Regions from separate parts of the Gracilibacillus sp. JCM 18966 genome, predicted to be linked through region 1. Evidence: riboswitches for the same ligand, from Rfam matches in the RefSeq annotation. Region 1 holds a riboswitch; each other region holds the start of a gene.

Region 1 (5,009 bases):
TGATAAAAGTAAGCGAGCTGTTCGAGGTCGTTCAAAAGGGATATGAACCTCTTCGGTTACTTTTGCTGGGCGTTCGCCTAAGACTAGAATGCGATCGGATAAAAAGATTGCTTCTTCAATATTATGTGTAACAAATAAAACCGAAGGACGTTCTTCCTCCCAGATGGATAATAGCCATTTCTGCATATCTACCCTAGTAAACTCATCTAGCGCAGAAAAAGGTTCGTCTAGACAAATAAAGGATTGTGGACTTAATAAGCTTCTAACAAAAGCTACTCGTTGCTGCATCCCGCCAGAAAGCTGATGAGGATAAGCATCAATATAATCATGAAGTCCTGCACGTTTTAACATTTTCTTTGCCTTTCGTTTATCAGGTCTTTCAAAAAGCTCTGCGGCCAATACTACATTTTCAAGAATCGTACGCCACGGAAAAAGGGAAGGACTTTGAGGCATATAGCTAATGGCACCTTTCTTTCCGATAATATTTTCTCCGTTTAAGAGAATGGTTCCTTGATCTGGCTCATACAAGCCTCCAATTAAATGAAAAATCGTACTCTTTCCACTTCCAGATGGACCTAGTAATGACACAAATTCTCCTTCATTTACCACTAGATTCAAATCTTGAATAATGGTATGTGGTTCAAAGCTTTTCGTTAAGTGATTAATTTGTAATGTGCTCAAGCCTACCCCTCCTTTCTCCATTTGATCAAAGCTTTTTCACAGATTAAAATGATCGCAAAAAAGAATAAGCATAATATCATGATAAATAATATCGCTACAAATACTCTATCTGTTCGGAATGAGGAGGATGCTAATGTCATATAAACCCCAATACCTTGATTGGCTCCTAACCATTCTGAGATGACGGCCCCCATCACACTATAGGTTGCTGAAATCTTTAGTCCTGAAAATATAGCAGGCAAAGCGTGTGGTAGCTCTAACTTTCTAAAAATCTGTTGCTTGGTCGCACCTGCCATTTTCATATAATGAATAAGCTCTGGCGAAGTTTGTCTCAATCCATCAATCGTAGCTACTGCAATCGGAAAAAAACACACAAGGATTATAATCAATAGCTTTGGTGTCATGCCAAAACCAAACCAAATCACGAGTAGTGGTGCCAACACTATAATTGGAACATTTTGTGAAAGGATCATAATTGGATATACTGCTTCTCTCACCTTTGGCAACAAATGTAGAATAACCGCTACCGTTAGTCCAACCACTATCCCCATAACCAAACCGAGTATCGTTAGTTGAATTGTTGAGAAGATATGATGACTATAGTTCGGCCAGTTGTTAAGTGCCTCCTGTATAATGACAGTGGGTGCTGGTAGTATCCAATCTGGTATTTGAAAGATTCTCGTCGATAGCTCCCAGATAAAAAGCATTATCGCAATCACTGAGATAGGAAGCCATGATTTTTTTATCATGTGCTTAACACCGTCCTTACTCTGTTATGTTGTTTCCACTACTTTAGTGATATTTCTCTGTTAATTTTTCCATAGACGCCTGATTGTCCGCCCTTGTATAAATTTTAATTTGGGATATGTTGCTCGTACAGCCCATATCTAGCATACGTTGATTCATTTTTTCAATAATCACTAGTAGTGCAGATAGCTCCCCTTCCATTGTTGTTTCTAATGGATTCACTTGGTACTTCACTCCAGCAGCCTCGATTACCTCAATTGCTGCATCTACAAATGGAATCACATCTTCCCCATTTGGTGTTTTCGGGATAATTTGAATACTCACTAATGCATTTGCCATTTTTCTCTCTCCTTTTTATTCAGGTAAAAATTCATTTGTAAACGCTGATTCTACGTCTAGCTCCCTTTCTAATAGACCATTTTCGAACATCCAATCAGAATAATTTCTCCAAACCTCTGGACGTTGTTCTCCCCATCTTGTAGCATCGTCCTGATATTTTGGAGAGAGCCATTCTTGACTTGCTTTTACCAATTCTGGGTCTAAATCGGGTACTTTATCTATTAATATATCTGCTGCTTCAGCTGGATGACTGATAGCATATTGATAACCCTTAGTTACTGCTGCTAACAATGAACGAACCGTTTCAGAATTCTCTTCTAGCATTGTTTCATTTGTTGTGATAACAGGAGTATAGTAATCTAGTTTTTCTGAATAATCGGTTAAGTAGAGCATATCTAGGTCGATACCACGAAGCTCTGCTTCAACACCAGTCCAACCATAGTAAATCCATGCAAAATCTACATCTCGCTCAACTGCAGTAAAAAAGTCGGTATTGCCAATATTCGTAATGGTAACATCATCTACGGATGCACCCTCTTGTTTCATCAAGGAATCGATTACTGCTGATTCCACTGGTGCACCCCAGCCTCCATATGTCTTTTCGGCAAAATCGGCAGGGGATTGGATTCCTTTCTCTACTGGGGCTGCAAAACCAGAAGTATTATGTTGAATAACAGCTGCTATCGATACAATCGGAATATCCTGTACTCTTGCTTCAGTAACCGCCTCCTGTGCACTTATTCCAAAATCGGCCTTCCCTGCAGCTACCGTTTGATCAGCACCTGCTTCACCCGGAAGCACAATATTGACATTTAATCCCTCTTCCTCAAAATAACCCTTTGCTTGGGCGACATATAATCCGGTATGATTTGTATTCGGTGTCCAATCCAAAACAAACGTGACTTCTGTTAAATTCTGTTTGTCTGTTTGAGAAGAGTCTTGGCCACATCCTGTTAACATAAAAAACATACATGCTAAGACAACTAATAGTTTGTTCAATTTGATTTCCCCCTTATGTCGTTTTTAAGGGATACATATAGAAAAAGCGCTCTAGACAGAAGCCTAGAGCGCATATAGATTCATAATTCCATATGTTCCCTACGCTGGTGCTAACCAGATCAGGTTCTAAGGGTCAGTATCTTCCGGATACAATCTCAACTGGCAACACCAGTCCCCCTACATGTCCATATCTTATTGCTATCACATTCATACTTTGACATATTTATCGTAATTATTCAAGTTTTGTGTACTTCATTGGAGATATGAAAAAAACGAGGCATTCTCTCTACTTTAACAAGTACCTAGTTTTTTTTACTTGTTACCTTAAAAAACTTGGTCGATGCTTCTGCTGTGTAGAAATTTTATATCTTCCTAACGTGCAAAAAAAAGCAGACCTTCATTGCTGAAGATCTGCCTTCTACAATTATGATTGAACTATTTTTGAAGCTACTTCCACTACACGAGTTGCTTGGTGCTTCACTGCTGCTTCTACATCCTCCAGCATTTTACCATCTGGAGTTTGTGTGACACTAGTTCCATAAGGGTTTCCGCCTGCCCCATAGATACATTCATTTGTATATCCAGGAGGGACGATGATCGCACCCCAGTGCATCATAGAGGTATATAAATGTAATAAGGTTCCCTCATGACCACCATGCGCATTAGAAGCAGAAGACATGGCTGTTACTACTTTATTCATCGTTTTTCCTGCAGCCCATAATCCGCCTTGTGAATCAATAAATTGCTTCATTTGAGATGGAACATTTCCAAATCTAGTCGGAATACTGAAAATAATCGCATCTGCCCATTCTATATCATCAGAGGTTGCTACAGGGACATGTTGAGTTTCCTCTAAATGCTGTTTCCAAGCTGGATTAGAAGCTACTGCAGCCTCTGGCGCCGTCTCTTGCGCACGCACCACTCTTACCTCAGCATCTGCTGCTTTCACCGCTTCTGCTGCCCAATTAGCAAGTTGATAATTGGTTCCAGTTGAACTATAATAAATTACTGCTACTTTTACCATATCCTAAAACTCCTTCTTTCCTTCCTTTTTGCATGCCTAGTTCAAACTTCTAGGCCTACATAGCATATCAAGTAATTATCTCTAATTCAAGACAATTGCTTATGACTAAGTGGAACTATCCGAACAGGCTTTCAACAAGTAAAGAAATAATAACCATTAGGAAATATTTAAGCATATAATCTTAATATTTCCTAATGGTTAACTTTCATTAATAATGAAGCGCTTGTTCCAAAACCTCTAGATTTCGTTCCATTAATGTGAAATAATTCTCTTCCTTCTCTATATCTTCTTCCGTTAATACAGATAAATTGTGTAATTGGAGTGACTCAATATTAGCTTCATTTTGAATCACCTTTGCAACTTTAGGCTCTACATTTTGCTCAAACAACAAATATTTAATTCCTTTCTCATCAATTTGATGAATAATTTCTTCCAGCTGCTTTTGTGATGGTTCATCGGTTGGTGATAATCCAGAAATCGCAATTTGTTCTATTCCATAGCCTTGTTCCCAATATCCGTATGCAGCATGTGTTACTAGGATTTCTTTGTTGTCAGATTGTTCTAATTGCTCATGGAAGCTTTGATCAAGTGCTGTTAGCCTTTCTTCTAAATCTTGAAAGTTTTCTTCATAGCTTTCCTTTTGTTCAGGTCTAATCTCCACAAGTGCATCCTTAATATTCTCTGCGAGCTGTACCGCTTTTATTGGATCTAACCATACGTGTGGATCCACATCACCATGATCATGGCCTGCATGATCATGCGCCTCTTCGGTTTCGTGGGAGTGTTCGTGGTCATGTCCTTCTTCATCACCATGATCATGTTCATGTTCATGAACATGTTCCTCTAAATCAATCCCCTCTGCTGCTTCTATCATTTTTACATCTTCTCCTTGCAAGGCTTCTTCTATCTCACCTGCGTACGCTTCTAAATTAGCACCATTAAAAACAAATAAGTCCGCAGTAGCAATCTCAACCATCATTTTAGAGGTTGGTTCGAAATTATGCGGATCAGCACCAGCAGGTAATATAGTGGAAACCTCTACGTCATCTCCTCCAATTTCGTCTGCAAAATATGCTAATGGATAAAGTGTTGTATAGATCGACAGACTGTCATCACTTTCTCCATTTGCTTCTGAACCTTCTTCTCCGCAAGCTGTCAATAATAAAGCGATCAAGATAAACAATCCAATACTTAATCTTTTCAAAATAATTCCCCCATA
Region 2 (5,009 bases), 200 kb from region 1:
ACGGCAAGAAGTGGAGAATACTTTGGAATATATATCCGGTTACTAGTTATTGGCTGCCTACTCGTTTACTATGTACCAAATCCATGGCTCAAGCTCATCTTTGCGATTCTCTTTGGTTATATGACATTCATACAATTAATGCCATTATGGAAACATCATTTTACCTTAGTATGGTTGGATCTATATCCAATTACTGAAAAAGTTAGGGAAGCGTCCTTTATTAAGTGGTTAAAGCAATTAATGATTATCCAGCTCGTTATATTTGCTGTATTTTTATTCTTTGTCGGAAATCTAGAGCTTGGTCTGTTCATGTTTATTTTTAGCATTTTATTCATTCAATTTGTTATCCCTGCTTATGTTCATAAGAAGTTGAAGGGGTAAAAACGAAACAGGTAAACAAATAATAGGAGAGGCTATCCCATTTTTTATTAGGGGATAGCCATTTTTAATGGTGGTTAACTATGTAATAGTTATCTACTGGTTGGCACGATATACTGCTGAAATCAAAGTTTTTGCTGCGATTTTCATTGCTCGTTCATCAAAGTCAAACCTAGGATGGTGATGTGGTATAAATCCATCCTCTATTTGTGCGCCCGTAAAGAAAAATGCCCCAGGTTTACGTTCTAAATAATAAGCAAAATCCTCTCCTGTCATGCTTGGTTCAACCATTTCAGCTTTTTTAACCTCTGAAACCTGTTGGGCAGCTTCAATAATCCATGCTGCCTGTTCCTTATGATTCACGACAGGTGGATATCCTTTTTGGTAATCAAAATGATAGGAAACATCATAGCTATGACAAGTACCTTTGATGATCCTTTCCATTTCAGAGATGATGAACCGCTGTAGTTTTAAATCAAGCGTTCTTACAGTACCTTCAATGATTGCGGAATCTGGTATTACATTATAAGCATTCCCTGCATGAAAGGTACCGATGGATAGAACGGCTGTGGCTAATGGATCAAGCTTTCTACTAATAATTTGCTGAAGATTTGCGATTAATTGGGAACCTATCACGATAGGATCCTTGGTTTGATGTGGAATACCTCCATGACCACCGGTTCCATTAATTTTAATCGTAAACTTATCGGCAGCAGCCATAAAATTTCCAGGTGCTGTCTGCACAACTCCATATGGCGTATTTGTCCATAAGTGTGTTCCAAATACAAGCTCCACCTCATCTAATATTCCTGTATCAATCATTGGTTTTGCGCCTCCAGGTGCGACTTCCTCAGCATGCTGATGGATAAAAACAATTTTGCCAGGAATAACTTCTTTATATTGTTTAAATATTTTTGCAATGGTTAACAGTGTCGTAGTATGACCATCGTGGCCACAGGCGTGCATCACACCTTGACTTTTGGAACGATATTCCACCTTTTTTTCATCTTGGATGGGAAGTCCATCAAAATCTGCTCGCAATGCGATGGTCTTACCAGGTTTGCCTCCAGTTAGTGTAGCGACAACACCGTTTCCACCGACATTTGCTTGGTATGGTATTTCTAGTCTCTGATAGTGCTCTGCAATAAAGGCAGCGGTTTTGTATTCATAAAAGGAAAGCTCAGGGTATTGATGCAAATATCTTCGCATATTTACCATCTCATCATAATGTTGGTCTATTTCTATAAAAAGATTGTTTAGCATATATGCATCATCCTCTTACATTTTTTCTCATTATATCACAGTATTCTAGATGTGCATGGTGACTCAAGCTAAAAAAAATAACCCGAGCTTGTGAGCCCGGGCTAACATTAATCTATATAAAAAGGGGGGTATTTACATTTTAGAAAAGCATAAAGGCATCGCAAGAAGTCAGGTTTTTCCTAAAAGAAGCTTTTATCAGCTAGAAGTCTTTGCGTTTCTTCTTTATGTCCTGTTTCATCTGCGATCATATCGTCTAATTTAACGACAAGCTCTGTAAAACCTAATTCTTCTGCTTGTTGTTTCCTTTTTTCATAGCGTTCAATTGTCTCGGTTTCTGCTTTTAATGTTGCTTCAAGCATTGCTCTTACATCTGTTAATTGTTCTACTTTAGCTGGTGTCGTAGTTGGAGTCCCGCCTAATGTTTTGATCTTGTCTGACAAATATAGGGCATGTCCAATCTCATCATCAATCTCATCTTCAAAGAAAGGCTTTAATAAGGAGCGATACAACCCAGATACTACAGATGCATGATAGGTATACATAATAGTAGAAGCATATTCATTCGCTAAGTCTACATTTAATCCATCAATTAATTCTTGTAATTTTTTTTCATCTTGTGCCATGTTAGCTAACATCCTTTCACGTTTTAATCTTCCATTATATGTCTACCCTTAAATTTTAAAATTAAACATAAAAAAACTCCCTTATTGGCAAATCCGTGAATCTATGCTATTCTTTTCCTGTAAGCAACTAACTTCATAACGAACACTAGGGGAGCCTTTAAGGCTGAGACGGATTATTTCGGACCCTTTGAACCTGATCTGGTTAACACTAGCGTAGGGAAGTGGTAGAATAGCTTTGCATGTTTTTAGCATAATCAAGCCACTTGTCTTTATTAGATAAGTGGCTATTTACGTTTCAATTTAAGTTTTTCTTCCATTTCCCATTGCGTGTGACAAAGGAGTGAAAGATTTTGATCGAGAAACATCTGCACTTAATATCTAATGGGAATTTTTCTAACCAACATCTCCCTATCCTTAAAGAAATCCAACATGATATTGACTTTCTCCATATTAGAGAAAAAGAAAAAACTGCAAAACAATTAATGGATTCTATTAATTCATTAATAGGGATTGGGTTCCCTCTATCCAAAATCATCATAAATGATCGGATCGATGTAGCATACATGATGAAGTGCGCTGGGGTGCAGCTTGCTTACCATAGTGCTTGTGTATCTGCAGTAAAAAAACATTTTCCATCCATGTTATGTGGGAAATCTGTTCATTCCGTAAAAGAGGCAAAGCGAGCAGAAGAAGAAGGTGCAGATTTTTTGTTGTATGGACATATTTTTGCTAGTAATTCTAAACCTAACCAGGTTCCAAGAGGATTAATTGCACTTAATAGGTTAATAGACAGTGTTGCAATTCCAGTTTATGCAATCGGTGGAATAACTCCAGCTCTAGCACGGGATATACTGAAATGTAATGCGAGTGGCATTGCGATAATGTCTGGAATATGGGAGGCAGCTCAACCTCTTCAAGCTGTAAAGGCATACCGGAAAGTGTTGAAGGAAGCAAGGAGGGATAGGTATGAATAATTATGATCAAATCATTGTCGGTGCTGGTGTCATAGGTTGCTCAATTGCGTATCAATTAACGAAAAGGGGGTATAACGTTTTAGTATTGGAACAAAACAAAATAGGATGTGAGGCATCAAGTGCTGCTGCTGGAATGCTCGGAGCACAAGCGGAATTTTCAGAGGATTCTCCTTTGTTTCGATTTGCAAGAGAAAGTCGCTCCCTTTTTCCAGGGTTAGCAACAGAGCTAAAGGATCAAAGTGACGTGGATATCCATTATATGAACAATGGGATGTATAAGCTTGCCTTCCATGAAAAGGAATGGCAGCAATTAGAGGAAATCGCTCGTTTCCAAGTTGATGCAGGCGAAGAGGCATATATTTTAGGGCGTGATGAGGTAGTTAAGGAACTAAAAAATATTACCTCTCATTTTCTAACAGCATTATACTTACCGAATGACGGTCAGGTGTCAGCACCAGATTTAACAATAGCATTTGCTCTTGCTGCAAGAAACAATGGAGCAACAATAAAGGAATATACGGCTGTAACTAAACTTCTGATCAAAGATGGGCAAGTTCAAGGAGTAAGAGCAAATCAATGTTGTTATTATGCAGATCAAATAATATTGGCAACAGGAGTAGGCGGAAATCATTTGCTTCCTTTTTTAACAGATCCGTATATTATTTCACCTGTAAAAGGGGAGTGCTTATCGTTAATCACAGAAGAGCTGAAGGTAGAATCAACAATAGTTACCAATGGCTGTTATCTCGTTCCTAAGAGTAAGCAAAGAATCATCATTGGTGCGACTTCTATGCCTAACGATTGGGATAAAGAAGTGCGTGTTGAAGGAATTTATCAATTATTAACTCGTGCTCAAAAGATTTTGCCATGTTTGAAGAAGGCAAAAATGGAAGGCTTTTGGTCGGGATTACGACCACAATCAGCAGATGGCTTCCCTTTTCTAGGAGAAGTACCCGATATAGCAGGTTTATATATGGCAAATGCTCACTTTAGAAATGGTATTTTGCTTTCACCTATTACGGGTGAGTTTATGGCCGATTTAATAGAAGGAAAAGAAGTAAAGGCAGCATATAAGGAGAATTTTTCTCTTCATCGATTTCAAAAAGCATTTACATGAAGGTAGGTGAAATGATTGAAGCTTTTGGTCAATGGAAATGATTTAACAGTTAATAGCAGTGTGAATAGCATACAGCAATTGATCGAACATTTAGAGCTAAGGAACAAATCTTTGATTGTAGAACATAACCAGCAAATATTGAAAAAAGAGGACCATGAGAAGACTATCATAAACGATGGTGACAGAATCGAAATCGTTCATTTTGTAGGAGGAGGATGAGCAATGCTTACAATAGGAAAGTATCAATTTAACTCACGATTATTTTTAGGAACAGGTAAATTCTCGGATTTTGATGTGCAGAAAAAAGCGGTGGAGGTGTCCCAAACAGAAGTATTAACCTTCTCTGTTCGGAGAATGAATATTTTTGATCCAAACCAACCCAATTTTCTTGAAAAAATCGACCTTGAAAAATTTACTTTCTTGCCAAATACAGCAGGAGCAAGTAATGCAGAAGAGGCAGTTCGAATCGCTAAATTAGCTGATGCTTCAGGGTTATGTGATATGGTGAAAGTAGAGGTTATTGGATGCTCCAAAACATTGCTCCCAGATCCAGTAGAAACATTAAAAGCAACAGAAGCTCTATTGACAGAAGGCTTCACTGTATTGCCATATACCTCGGATGATGTTGTACTAGCACGTAAATTAGAGGAATTA
Region 3 (5,009 bases), 960 kb from region 1:
GTTTGGTCTTGGTGTTTTCCAAGTGGAAGATGGAGAAGAAGTCATTAATTCTGTAAAATGGGCTCTCGAACATGGCTACAAGAGTATTGATACTGCCGCCGTCTATAAAAATGAAGAAGGTGTAGGACAGGCCATAAAAGAATCAGGAATTCCTCGCGAAGAACTATTTATCACATCAAAGCTTTGGAACAAAGATCAAGGCTATGAAGAAACGTTACAAGCTTTTGAAACGACGTTACAAAAATTAGGTTTAGATTATTTAGATTTATATTTAATCCATTGGCCAGTACCAAAGCAAAATAAATACAAGGAAACATGGAAGGCGATGGAAAAGCTATATCAGGATGGCAAAATTCGTGCTATTGGTGTAAGTAACTTCAAAGAGCATCACTTGGAGGATTTATTAACTGAGGCAAAGATTGTGCCGATGGTAAATCAAGTAGAATTCCATCCACATCTACAACAAAAAAGCTTACATGAATTTTGTAAAAAGCACAACATACAGCTAGAGGCATGGTCTCCCTTAAAGCAAGGTCAAATATTATCTGATGAGACGATAACTAAAATTGCGAAGCATCATGGAAAATCAACCGCTCAGGTTATTTTACGATGGGATCTACAAAAAGAGGTTGTGACAATTCCGAAATCGGTAAAACAACATCGTATTCATGAAAATGCCGATGTGTTCGATTTTGAATTATCAGAAGAAGAGATGAAATTAATTGCTGATCTGAATAAGGAAGAGCGTATCGGACCAGACCCAGATGATTTTGATAAGAGATAATAAAAAAGAAAGATGCTGGGACATAACTAAATAGAGAGAATCAAAATCCGAACAATATTCTGACTACGCGTAGTCAAAATACGTAGACTCCAGTGGGAACAGCACGAGCTGAAGATCCACTTTGCAAAGCGGTTTTCTTTGCAAAGTTAGCAGATCGCCGTGCCCACGGAAAGCGAAGTATTTTGACGAAGCGATTGCAGTGCAGAAATATTAACGTTCGGATTTTTTCCTTCTTACTAATCTTTTGTCCCAGGCACTTTTTCTTGCAAAATGCTAGGAAGATAAGATATCGTAGTTAATAGATTTAAACACTTAAGGGGGTTTCGAATTGGCTTTTGTAATAACGGAACCTTGTCAGGCAGAAAAAGCTGGTGAATGTACTACTGTTTGTCCAGTTGACTGTATTGTAGAAGGTCCAGATCAATTTTATATAGATCCTGATGTGTGTATTGACTGTGGGGCATGTAAAGCTGTCTGTCCAGTGGATGCCATCGAAGAGGAGTATGATCTTACTCCTGAACAGGAAGTTTTCTTGGAAAAAGCAGAGGCATATTTTGCACGTTAGAAAATTAAAAAGCTAACTTATTCGTTAAAAAAGACGAGTTTCTAACGTAGTAATAGCAAGATGCGACCATCATAAGCATGGTCGCATTTTCTTAATGTTGTTGAAAACCCCTTGCTATGCGAGGGGTTCCGGAAAGCTTTCAGCGTGGGCCAAAAAAGCCTCACTTCATGGTAAGATAAAGTTGGTTTCCCGACCACTAAATCTCACCAAAGAAGGAGGCGAGTCCTATGAAGGACAAGAATAGTTTAGCACACACAACATGGAATTGTAAGTATCATATAGTGTTTGCACCAAAGTACAGAAGGCAAATAATATACGGAAAATACAAAAAAAGCATAGGTCAAATCATACGCGATTTATGTGAACGAAAAGGTGTGATCATACATGAAGCAAATGCTTGTCCGGATCACATCCATATGTTAGTAAGTATCCCACCGAAATTAAGTGTATCTCAATTTATGGGGTATTTAAAAGGGAAGAGCAGCTTGATGATATTTGATCGACATGCCAATTTAAAATATAAATATGGAAATAGAAAATCTTTATGCCGAGGATTCTATGTCGATACAGTGGGACGAAATAGAAAGCAAATACAAGAATACATTAGAAATCAGCTAAAAGAAGATTACATGTCGGATCAATTAACTATATTCGAAGAATTTGATCCGTTTATAGGACAAAAAAATAAGAAGAAGTAGGAGATTCTTTAGAATCAGTGAGTGAATGTGGTGCAAAAGGAGAAACCGTTCGGTGGGCCTTTTAGGCCGAGGCCGGTAATAGAGGCTTCCAGCCGCAGAGCAAACCACCAGTTCACACTGGTGGTTTTGATTTACTTAGAGGAAAGTGGATGGTGTAACAGATTCGTAGTTTTTATCTTTGATAGAATCAAAAGTCCAATTAAAGCACCAGTGACACTACTAACTAAAAAGCCTGGTAGGAAGGCAAGTGCCCCAACAGAAGTGCCCATAAGGAGATAAGCATATGGGACAGATAGAAAGGAACCAACAACACCTGTACCTATCACTTCTCCAACTGCTGCCATTTGTTTCTTACTTGTTAGTCGATAAAGAATTCCTGCAAGTAATGCACCAATCATCCCACCTGGGAATGCTAATAGTGTACCTAGTCCAAGAAGATTTCTCAATAGACCGATCACAAATGCAATCAATAAAGCCGGAATTGGCCCTAGAGTTACGGCTGCCATCACGTTAACGGCATGTTGAACAGGATAGGCTTTGGCGATGCCAGTTGGAAACCATAAAAACTGTGATCCAATCGTTCCAACCGCGACATATACTGCCATCGTTGTAAGTATTAATGTTCTTTTTTTCACAATATTCTCCCCTTATTTTTGTGTATAGAAAACGGTAGTAGAGGGAAAATATAAAAAGCCAGCTCCAAAATGGACCTGGCTTCACATACCAATAGTAAGATCAGCTACTTCCCTCCGCTGGTATAAACCAGATCAGGTCCTTAAGGGTTGAAAAGCACATGTGCTTCTCTCTCAGCCATTCATTGGCACCCCTAGTAGTTATACACGTATAGAATTTAATGAAAATTTTATCATAAGTGGGTGAAAAGTCAATAGGTGATACTAATTACTTTGAATTCGAGATATTTTGTCATATAATTGTAGAATAGAACAACGTGGAGGGGTGATAACATGGAATTAAAAGGTATCCATCATGTATCAGCAATAACTGCTAATGCTAAGGACAATTATCGTTTTTATTCTAACGTGCTTGGGATGAGATTAGTAAAGAAAACGGTAAACCAGGATGACCCCAGTATGTATCATTTATTTTATGCCGATGAACAAGGAAGTCCTGGTACAGATCTTACCTTTTTTGAAATAGCAAGAGCAGGACACACCTATACTGGGAATCAAAGTATTTCACAAACTTCTTTAAGGGTACCAGATGATGAAGCTCTAGCCTATTGGTTAGATCGTTTTCGGCAATTTAAAGTGAATCATGAGGGAATGGGAGAGCAATTTGGGAGAAAGGTAATTCGATTTCGTGATCATGAAAACCAACGATTAGTTTTAGTGTCAGATCAGACCAACCAAGGGGTAGCTTCTGGTATTCCATGGACAAATAGTGCAGTTCCACAAGACAAAGCGATTACAGGTCTTGGGCCTGTTCAATTAACCGTTCCAGATATCTCCCCTACTGCACGAGTATTAACAGAATTATTAGGTTTTCGCCAAGTTGGAAGCTACCCTTCTCGTAATAAAGGGATGCCAGATGTAGAAGTTTTCTCAACTGGAGAGGGTGGAACTGGGGCAGAATTGCATGTAGAGCTAAGCTCAGATTTGCAGAAAGAAAGACCTGGACGTGGAAGTGTGCATCACGTAGCATTACGAGTCGACAACCGAGCAGAATTGGAAAAATGGCACGAAAAAATTCGAAGGGAACGACTACCAAACTCAGGATTGGTGGATCGATACTATTTTCAATCCTTATACTTTCGAGAGCCAAATGGTATTTTAATCGAGTTGGCTACAGACGGACCAGGGTTTGCTACAGATGAAGAAACGGAGCATTTGGGTGAATCTTTAGCTTTACCTCCATTTTTAGAAGACCGTCGAGAAGAGATTGAATCGAGGTTAGAGCCATTGGATACAAAATAGGACAAATGGTAGATCGATAACGGAAATAGATTGGTTATATGAGCACCTCTAATCAGGTGCTTTTTTCTTTTTGGCTGAATAGTATAGTTAATATATAATCGGATCATTGTTCATTAAGAGTTAGTAAGCTATTGTAAATGTAAATGTTTTATATTGTAGAAGAAAAAAGACCTGCGGTAATATGTCAAGATACAAAATAAAAAAGATTTAGATATCAAGGTGCAATTTTGTTAAAAAAGGCAATAGGAAACTAGACCATTAATCAAATGTAAATTAATGGTAATTACACAAGGGTTGTAGAAGCTACTTTCTAAGCTTCATGTTTCACGCTCCCTTGTGGCGTGTAGATTTGATGGTTGCGTAGTAGCGCATCCACCAAACGCACTAATTTTCTAGCGGTTAAGACGAGTGCTCTTTTATGTTGGTGTTTCGGTACTTCACGGTATTTCTTCTCGTAATAAGCTTGGTATTCAGGTACATGCCTTCTCACCGAGTTGGCGGCTTCAACAAGGTAATAACGCAAATACTGATTCCCGTTACGAGATAAGGAAGTATCATCTGCCGTAAACCTGCCTGATTGGTGTTTTCGCCAGTATAGTCCTGCATATTTGGCTATTTTGGCCTCTGCTTCAAATCGTTCAATCTGACCGATTTCTGCGATGATACCAGCAGCGAATACAGGTCCAATTCCGGGTGTGGATTGCAGGGTATTGGGTAAGCCAGCCATGATTTTAGTGATCGCTTTATCGATTTGCTTGATTTGTGCCTTCATGGTGCGAATCAGCTCAATAATAGTGCCCAAGATGAGATCAATCGAGTCTTCCACTACCTTATCCAAACGATAGGAAGAACGTACTGCTTTTTGAATGGACTTGGCCACTTTTTCAGGGTCGTGAAAACCATTTTTACCTTTGGTTTGGAGGTAATCAGCTAGGTCTTCGATCGACATCTGAGCGAGTTCTTCCAGGCTATATTTTTCAAAGAATAAGTCCATCATAGCTTGTCCAAACACGGAAGATTCGACGTTT
Region 4 (5,009 bases), 690 kb from region 1:
CTCAAAACCATTCGAAGCTCCCATGATTGGGCCGAGACCCCCATTTTATTGTAATCCGATCTATCAGTCTTATTATCCGATTATATAAAGTGCAGCTATGATTTCTAAGGATGGAGTTGCTAAGGTGCATTTTTTTATCTTGGCCATATTGTCTCGACATTGCGAGATCGCCAAGATATATCTTTTTATCTTGCCATCTGCTTCGACATTGTAAGATTACCAAGATATATCTATTTATATCTTGGCAACCCGGTTCAATTATAACACGATGATATCCAGATTTTATCCTTCTTTTCTCTTGTTACACCAGTCTGTAATGAAGATCATTAATGTTTTGGCAAAGCGTAATAACTCGTCCCATTCTATTTTTTCATCAACAGAATGGGCTTCCTTTAATTTCCCTGGTCCATAAATGGCGGTGGGGATACCACCTTCATGAAACCACCCTGCATCTGTAACGGTTTCCGACATACCTATCATCGCCTTTGATTGTTCCACTTTTTGATGGGATTGTTGGAGCATTTGGATTGCAGGATGATCCTTACTAATTTCGGCAGAAGGAAAAACTTCTCCTCTTTCTTCTAGCATAGATTTCCCTCCCCAACGAAAGAGGAGCGGGTTTTCTTGGAACCACGGATCGTCTTTTATTGAATTTCTCAGGTGATTTTCAATTTCCGCCACCACCGATTGATAGCTCTCATTCGGATAAAAATGTACAGTCACCCATAGACTACATTGATCTGCTACAAATGCCGCATGTCTGCCCCCTTCTATGACCGCAGGATTAATTGTAGTTGTTCCTTTTCTAAAGCCTGGATATTGTTTGGTTTCTGCCCACTCTTGCTCCAAATCTTGTAAGCTCGCAATAATTTTCATCATTTTTTCTATTGCACTTGCACCCTCGGATGTTTGTAAGATAGCTGCACGCATTCCGTCATGAAAAACTTCCTTGCTTTTTACAGTAATCCATCCAGTGATTACACCTCCTTGACCATGGATTTTTCGATCACTTCCATCGACAACTAGTGCAAAATCGGCAGTATAACCTTTTTCCAGACAGGATAATGTCCCTGCTTCTCCTACCTCTTCACCGATCACCGTTTGAATCTGTAAGTCTCCTTTTAATGAGATACCTTGCTCATTTAATAGTTTCATTGCGAACAAAGTAGCAGCAATTGCTCCCTTCATGTCGGAAACACCACGACCATAGACGAAGCCAGCCTTCTCTGTCAATTCAAATATCGGCACTGTCCAATCTGCTTTATCCCCAACATCAGCAACATCCACATGACCATTTATAATCAAGCTATTGTATGAACTACTTTCCTCACCTTTTTTCACTGCAACCATATTAGGATCCTGTGGAAAGACATCCCACCTCGTTGTATCAAATCCTTCCTTTTCTAGAAAATTGGCGATATAGGACTGAATTCCTTCTGTATTTCTAGCTGGTGGGCTAACAGTAGGAAAGCTAATCAATTTTGCTAATATTTCTTTTAACTCCTGCGCGTGTTCATCGACTAAATCAATCATAAGCTATTCCTCCTAATTTAGGCTTACTGGCCAATCTTCTCGTTTTTCTACCATATCCCAGAACATATATTCAAACTGACTTGTTCGAATGACAATCTCTTCTAGTCTAGTTAAATCCTCTTCTGATTTTCCTTTTGCCATTTTGTTCATTAAATGTTTGCAATTCTCTGCAAGCTCTGTAAATTCGGGAGATTGATACATCTTCACCCAGCTACTATAAAAATTTTCATCTAATGCTCCTGGCCATGTTGCTAGTGATTTACCGATAAAATTATAACTCCATTCACACGCAAGTACCGATGCGACGACATTCTCTATCCCTCCACGCTGAGATACATTTAGCATATAGCTAGTGTAGGCAGTAGTAATAGCGGAAGGTTCTGTGGACTCGAGATCCTCTCTGGTTATACCAAAATCAGCCGCATATTTTCTGTGTAAATCCATTTCAAGATCAAGCACACCGTGTAGTAGCTTGGCAAATATAGTCATCGTTTCTAAGTCTTCTGCCTTCGCACTCCCTAATGCGAATAGTCTCGAATAATCCATTAAATAGACATAATCCTGCTTTAACCAATGCTTAAACTTATCCTGCTCTAAAGTACCGTTTCCAAGGCCTTTCACAAAAGGATGCTCTAAGTAAGAGCTCCAAATTGGTTCCACCTTTTTCCAAAGATGATCCGTAAATAATTGATTCAATTTATTTCCTCCTCTTTATTTCCGACTAGGCGGTAACATCCCGTGACAAACCAAAAAACCCATCACCAATGTAAGGAGATGGGTTGAACATACATAGCCAATGATTCGTCTATGCACAAACTGCCAATTCCACTTCCCTACGCTAGTGTTAACTAGATCAGGTTCAAAGGGTCGATCAAATCTCTCAGCACCTACATGCTCCCCTAGTCGAATCTACTTATTTTTTTATTCCCTACCAGTATAAGACATCGATTATAGAATGACAAATTAATTGGAAATAAGGAGGTCACTTAGTCGTGTAGCACATCCTCGCTCTTTATCTTATCATGAATCACGAGCCTACCCTGTTCAGGACCTAACAGACTACACATGTCGATAATGTGATCTTGTCCTTCTCACTAACCTGGACATCTGCTTGCATTGTTGATTTATTCTTTACTAATCACAAGTAATCTCTGTATTCCTTATCATTCGCCAACTCTGTTTGTAGATAATAAAAATCTGTTGTTCATTATAAATGCTGAGTGTAAAGTCTTCGTAAATAACTAGTAAAGAATTATTTATTTTTACAAACTATGTAATAATTTTACTTTTTATTAATGACAATTTGTAAATTTACTAAATATAATCCGAAAGACCAGCAATTAATGCAACCAATTTAAATAGGAAAGAAGGAGATTTTGGGGTATATTACAATAAATCCAAATTTATCTATCTAAGTATTGTAAGTGGAACAAATGACTAATTTTCAAATTATCAATAAATATCATTGCTTTTCGAATAATTACATGCTATTATTTAAATATTTTGAAAATAAAAATAAAAGCTTAACATTTCATATAAATGAAACATTAATTGTTGCGGAGGTTATTATGTCATCACGAAACACAACAAGTATTATCACGATAGGATTTATGCTTTTCGCATTATTTTTTGGTGCGGGTAATTTAATTTTCCCACCATTATTAGGACAAGCTGCTGGAGAAAACCTATTTCTAGCAAACCTAGGCTTTCTATTTACAGGTGTCGGATTGCCGGTGCTCACCGTCCTAGCACTTGCTATTTCAGGAAAAGAGAGCTTACAGTCATTAGCAAGTCGGGTACACCCAATATATGGTCTTATTTTCACTGTCACTTTATATTTAACTATTGGTCCCTTTTTTGCTCTACCGAGAACCAATACCGTTGCATATGAAATGGGCATTGCGCCTTTTTTCGGTAACCAGACAAGTAATGTTGCCTTACTTATTTTTACGATCGTATTCTTTGGCTTCACACTATATTTTTCCTTACAATCGAAGAAACTAATCGATATAATCGGAAAAGTGTTAACTCCACTCCTATTAGTGGTAATTGCCTTATTAATTATAGTTTCCTTTCTAAATCCAATTGGAGAAATCCAACCACCGACAGATGCTTATATCTCGAACAGTTTTTTCACAGGCTTTCAAGAAGGCTATTTAACGATGGATTTGTTGGCTGCCTTTGTTTTTGGAATTATTATTATTAATGCGATGAAGGACATCGGTTATAGCACGAAAAAGCAGCTAATCATCTCGACATCGAAAGCTGCACTAATTGCAGCACTTCTTCTAGGTATTGTCTACTCTTCACTTGCATACCTTGGCGCAATTAGTGTCGAAGAAATCGGCTATATGGAGAATGGTGGTTCAATATTAGCTGCTGCCTCTGCTTTTTACTTTGGTTCGTATGGAAAAATCATTCTCGGAGTAATTGTCGTTGCAGCCTGTTTAACAACAAGTATTGGTCTAGTAACGTCTTGTGCATCCTATTTTCATCAAATCATACCTAAAATTTCCTATTCAATCTGGGCGATTATTTTTACAATACTCGGTGCCGTCATTTCTAACTTTGGACTTACGACCATTATTGAGTTCTCTGTTCCAGTTTTATCGATGCTTTATCCAATGGCAATGTGTTTGATGATCTTAACATTTCTCCATCCTCTCTTTAAAGGAAAAAAAGAAATATATCAAGCTAGTATATTATTTACCTTTATTGTTTCATTGTTCGATGGATTAAATGCTGCAGGGCTGAAAATTGTGGCAGTGAATGATTTATTTCAAACAATTCTCCCTCTATATAATCAAGGTCTAGGGTGGATAGCTCCAGCAATTGTTGGGGGCATAATAGGATATGGTTGTAGTGTGATCAAAAAAGACGTTTCTTAATGGACAAGAAGCTTCTCAATAGTTTTTTACTTATGAGAAGCTCCTTTCTTTTATTAATTTAAATTTCTCGCAATTTCGTCTTTAATGATTACTTCTGCAGTCTCTAGTTCCTCTATTTTCTCAGCAAATTGTGGTAAATACTCTTTATGAGCGAGCAATAATTCATCTAACACACGTTTTGCCGTTTCTCCACTAGGTATTAGAGGATTGATGATAAATGCTTGCAATAATACGCCATAATCACCTGTCACTGCTGCCTTTTCTACACAAAGTTCCATGCTTTTCATTAGCTGCAACCAGCCTTTTTCTGCCGGTTCAAAGGATCCAAAGGCGATTGGTCGTGCACCTGCAGCACCAATATAAGCAGATACTTCCACTACATCATCTGGGGCAAGATCAGGCACAGCTCCATTATTTTTCGTAGACACGACGATTTGTGTATTTTTATTTGCATAAATAGACGCAATGGTTTCACAAGCAGCATCTGAATAGTATGCCCCTCCACGTTTCGTCAACTGCTCCGGTTTATCATGTAGATTAGGATCTTTATACAATTCGAATAACTCTGCTTCTGTTTGTTTGACTTGT

The links. Region 1 has a riboswitch for thiamine pyrophosphate ahead of ACZ5N5_RS12475 (ABC transporter substrate-binding protein). Riboswitches for the same ligand answer to the same signal wherever they lie in the genome.
Region 2: linked by a shared signal. The riboswitch ahead of ACZ5N5_RS11450 (thiamine phosphate synthase) and the one ahead of ACZ5N5_RS12475 (ABC transporter substrate-binding protein) in region 1 are both predicted to bind thiamine pyrophosphate.
Region 3: linked by a shared signal. The riboswitch ahead of thiW (energy coupling factor transporter S component ThiW) and the one ahead of ACZ5N5_RS12475 (ABC transporter substrate-binding protein) in region 1 are both predicted to bind thiamine pyrophosphate.
Region 4: linked by a shared signal. The riboswitch ahead of tenA (thiaminase II) and the one ahead of ACZ5N5_RS12475 (ABC transporter substrate-binding protein) in region 1 are both predicted to bind thiamine pyrophosphate.

The regions. Positions count from the first base shown of each region.
Region 1 is NZ_AP043883.1:2,599,153-2,604,161, reverse strand. Features, by position in the region: gene ACZ5N5_RS12490 (ABC transporter ATP-binding protein) at 1-681, opposite strand, end outside; gene ACZ5N5_RS12485 (ABC transporter permease) at 684-1,430, opposite strand; gene ACZ5N5_RS12480 (MTH1187 family thiamine-binding protein) at 1,474-1,767, opposite strand; gene ACZ5N5_RS12475 (ABC transporter substrate-binding protein) at 1,783-2,727, opposite strand; TPP riboswitch at 2,846-2,955, opposite strand; gene wrbA (NAD(P)H:quinone oxidoreductase) at 3,191-3,790, opposite strand; gene ACZ5N5_RS12465 (metal ABC transporter solute-binding protein, Zn/Mn family) at 3,999-4,994, opposite strand.
Region 2 is NZ_AP043883.1:2,395,857-2,400,865, forward strand. Features, by position in the region: gene ACZ5N5_RS11435 (ABC transporter permease) at 1-381, shown strand, start outside; gene ACZ5N5_RS11440 (amidohydrolase) at 475-1,641, opposite strand; gene ACZ5N5_RS11445 (ferritin-like domain-containing protein) at 1,821-2,264, opposite strand; TPP riboswitch at 2,402-2,501, shown strand; gene ACZ5N5_RS11450 (thiamine phosphate synthase) at 2,615-3,238, shown strand; gene thiO (glycine oxidase ThiO) at 3,231-4,355, shown strand; gene thiS (sulfur carrier protein ThiS) at 4,371-4,574, shown strand; gene ACZ5N5_RS11465 (thiazole synthase) at 4,578-5,009, shown strand, end outside.
Region 3 is NZ_AP043883.1:1,638,508-1,643,516, forward strand. Features, by position in the region: gene ACZ5N5_RS07905 (aldo/keto reductase) at 1-784, shown strand, start outside; gene ACZ5N5_RS07910 (DUF362 domain-containing protein) at 1,113-1,349, shown strand; gene tnpA (IS200/IS605 family transposase) at 1,577-2,047, shown strand; gene thiW (energy coupling factor transporter S component ThiW) at 2,179-2,652, opposite strand; TPP riboswitch at 2,775-2,885, opposite strand; gene ACZ5N5_RS07925 (ring-cleaving dioxygenase) at 3,013-3,981, shown strand; gene ACZ5N5_RS07930 (IS110 family RNA-guided transposase) at 4,292-5,009, opposite strand, start outside.
Region 4 is NZ_AP043883.1:1,913,773-1,918,781, reverse strand. Features, by position in the region: gene ACZ5N5_RS09230 (hypothetical protein) at 1-88, shown strand, start outside; gene ACZ5N5_RS09225 (acetylornithine deacetylase) at 283-1,533, opposite strand; gene tenA (thiaminase II) at 1,546-2,229, opposite strand; TPP riboswitch at 2,347-2,444, opposite strand; gene brnQ (branched-chain amino acid transport system II carrier protein) at 3,102-4,421, shown strand; gene ACZ5N5_RS09210 (6-phospho-beta-glucosidase) at 4,475-5,009, opposite strand, start outside.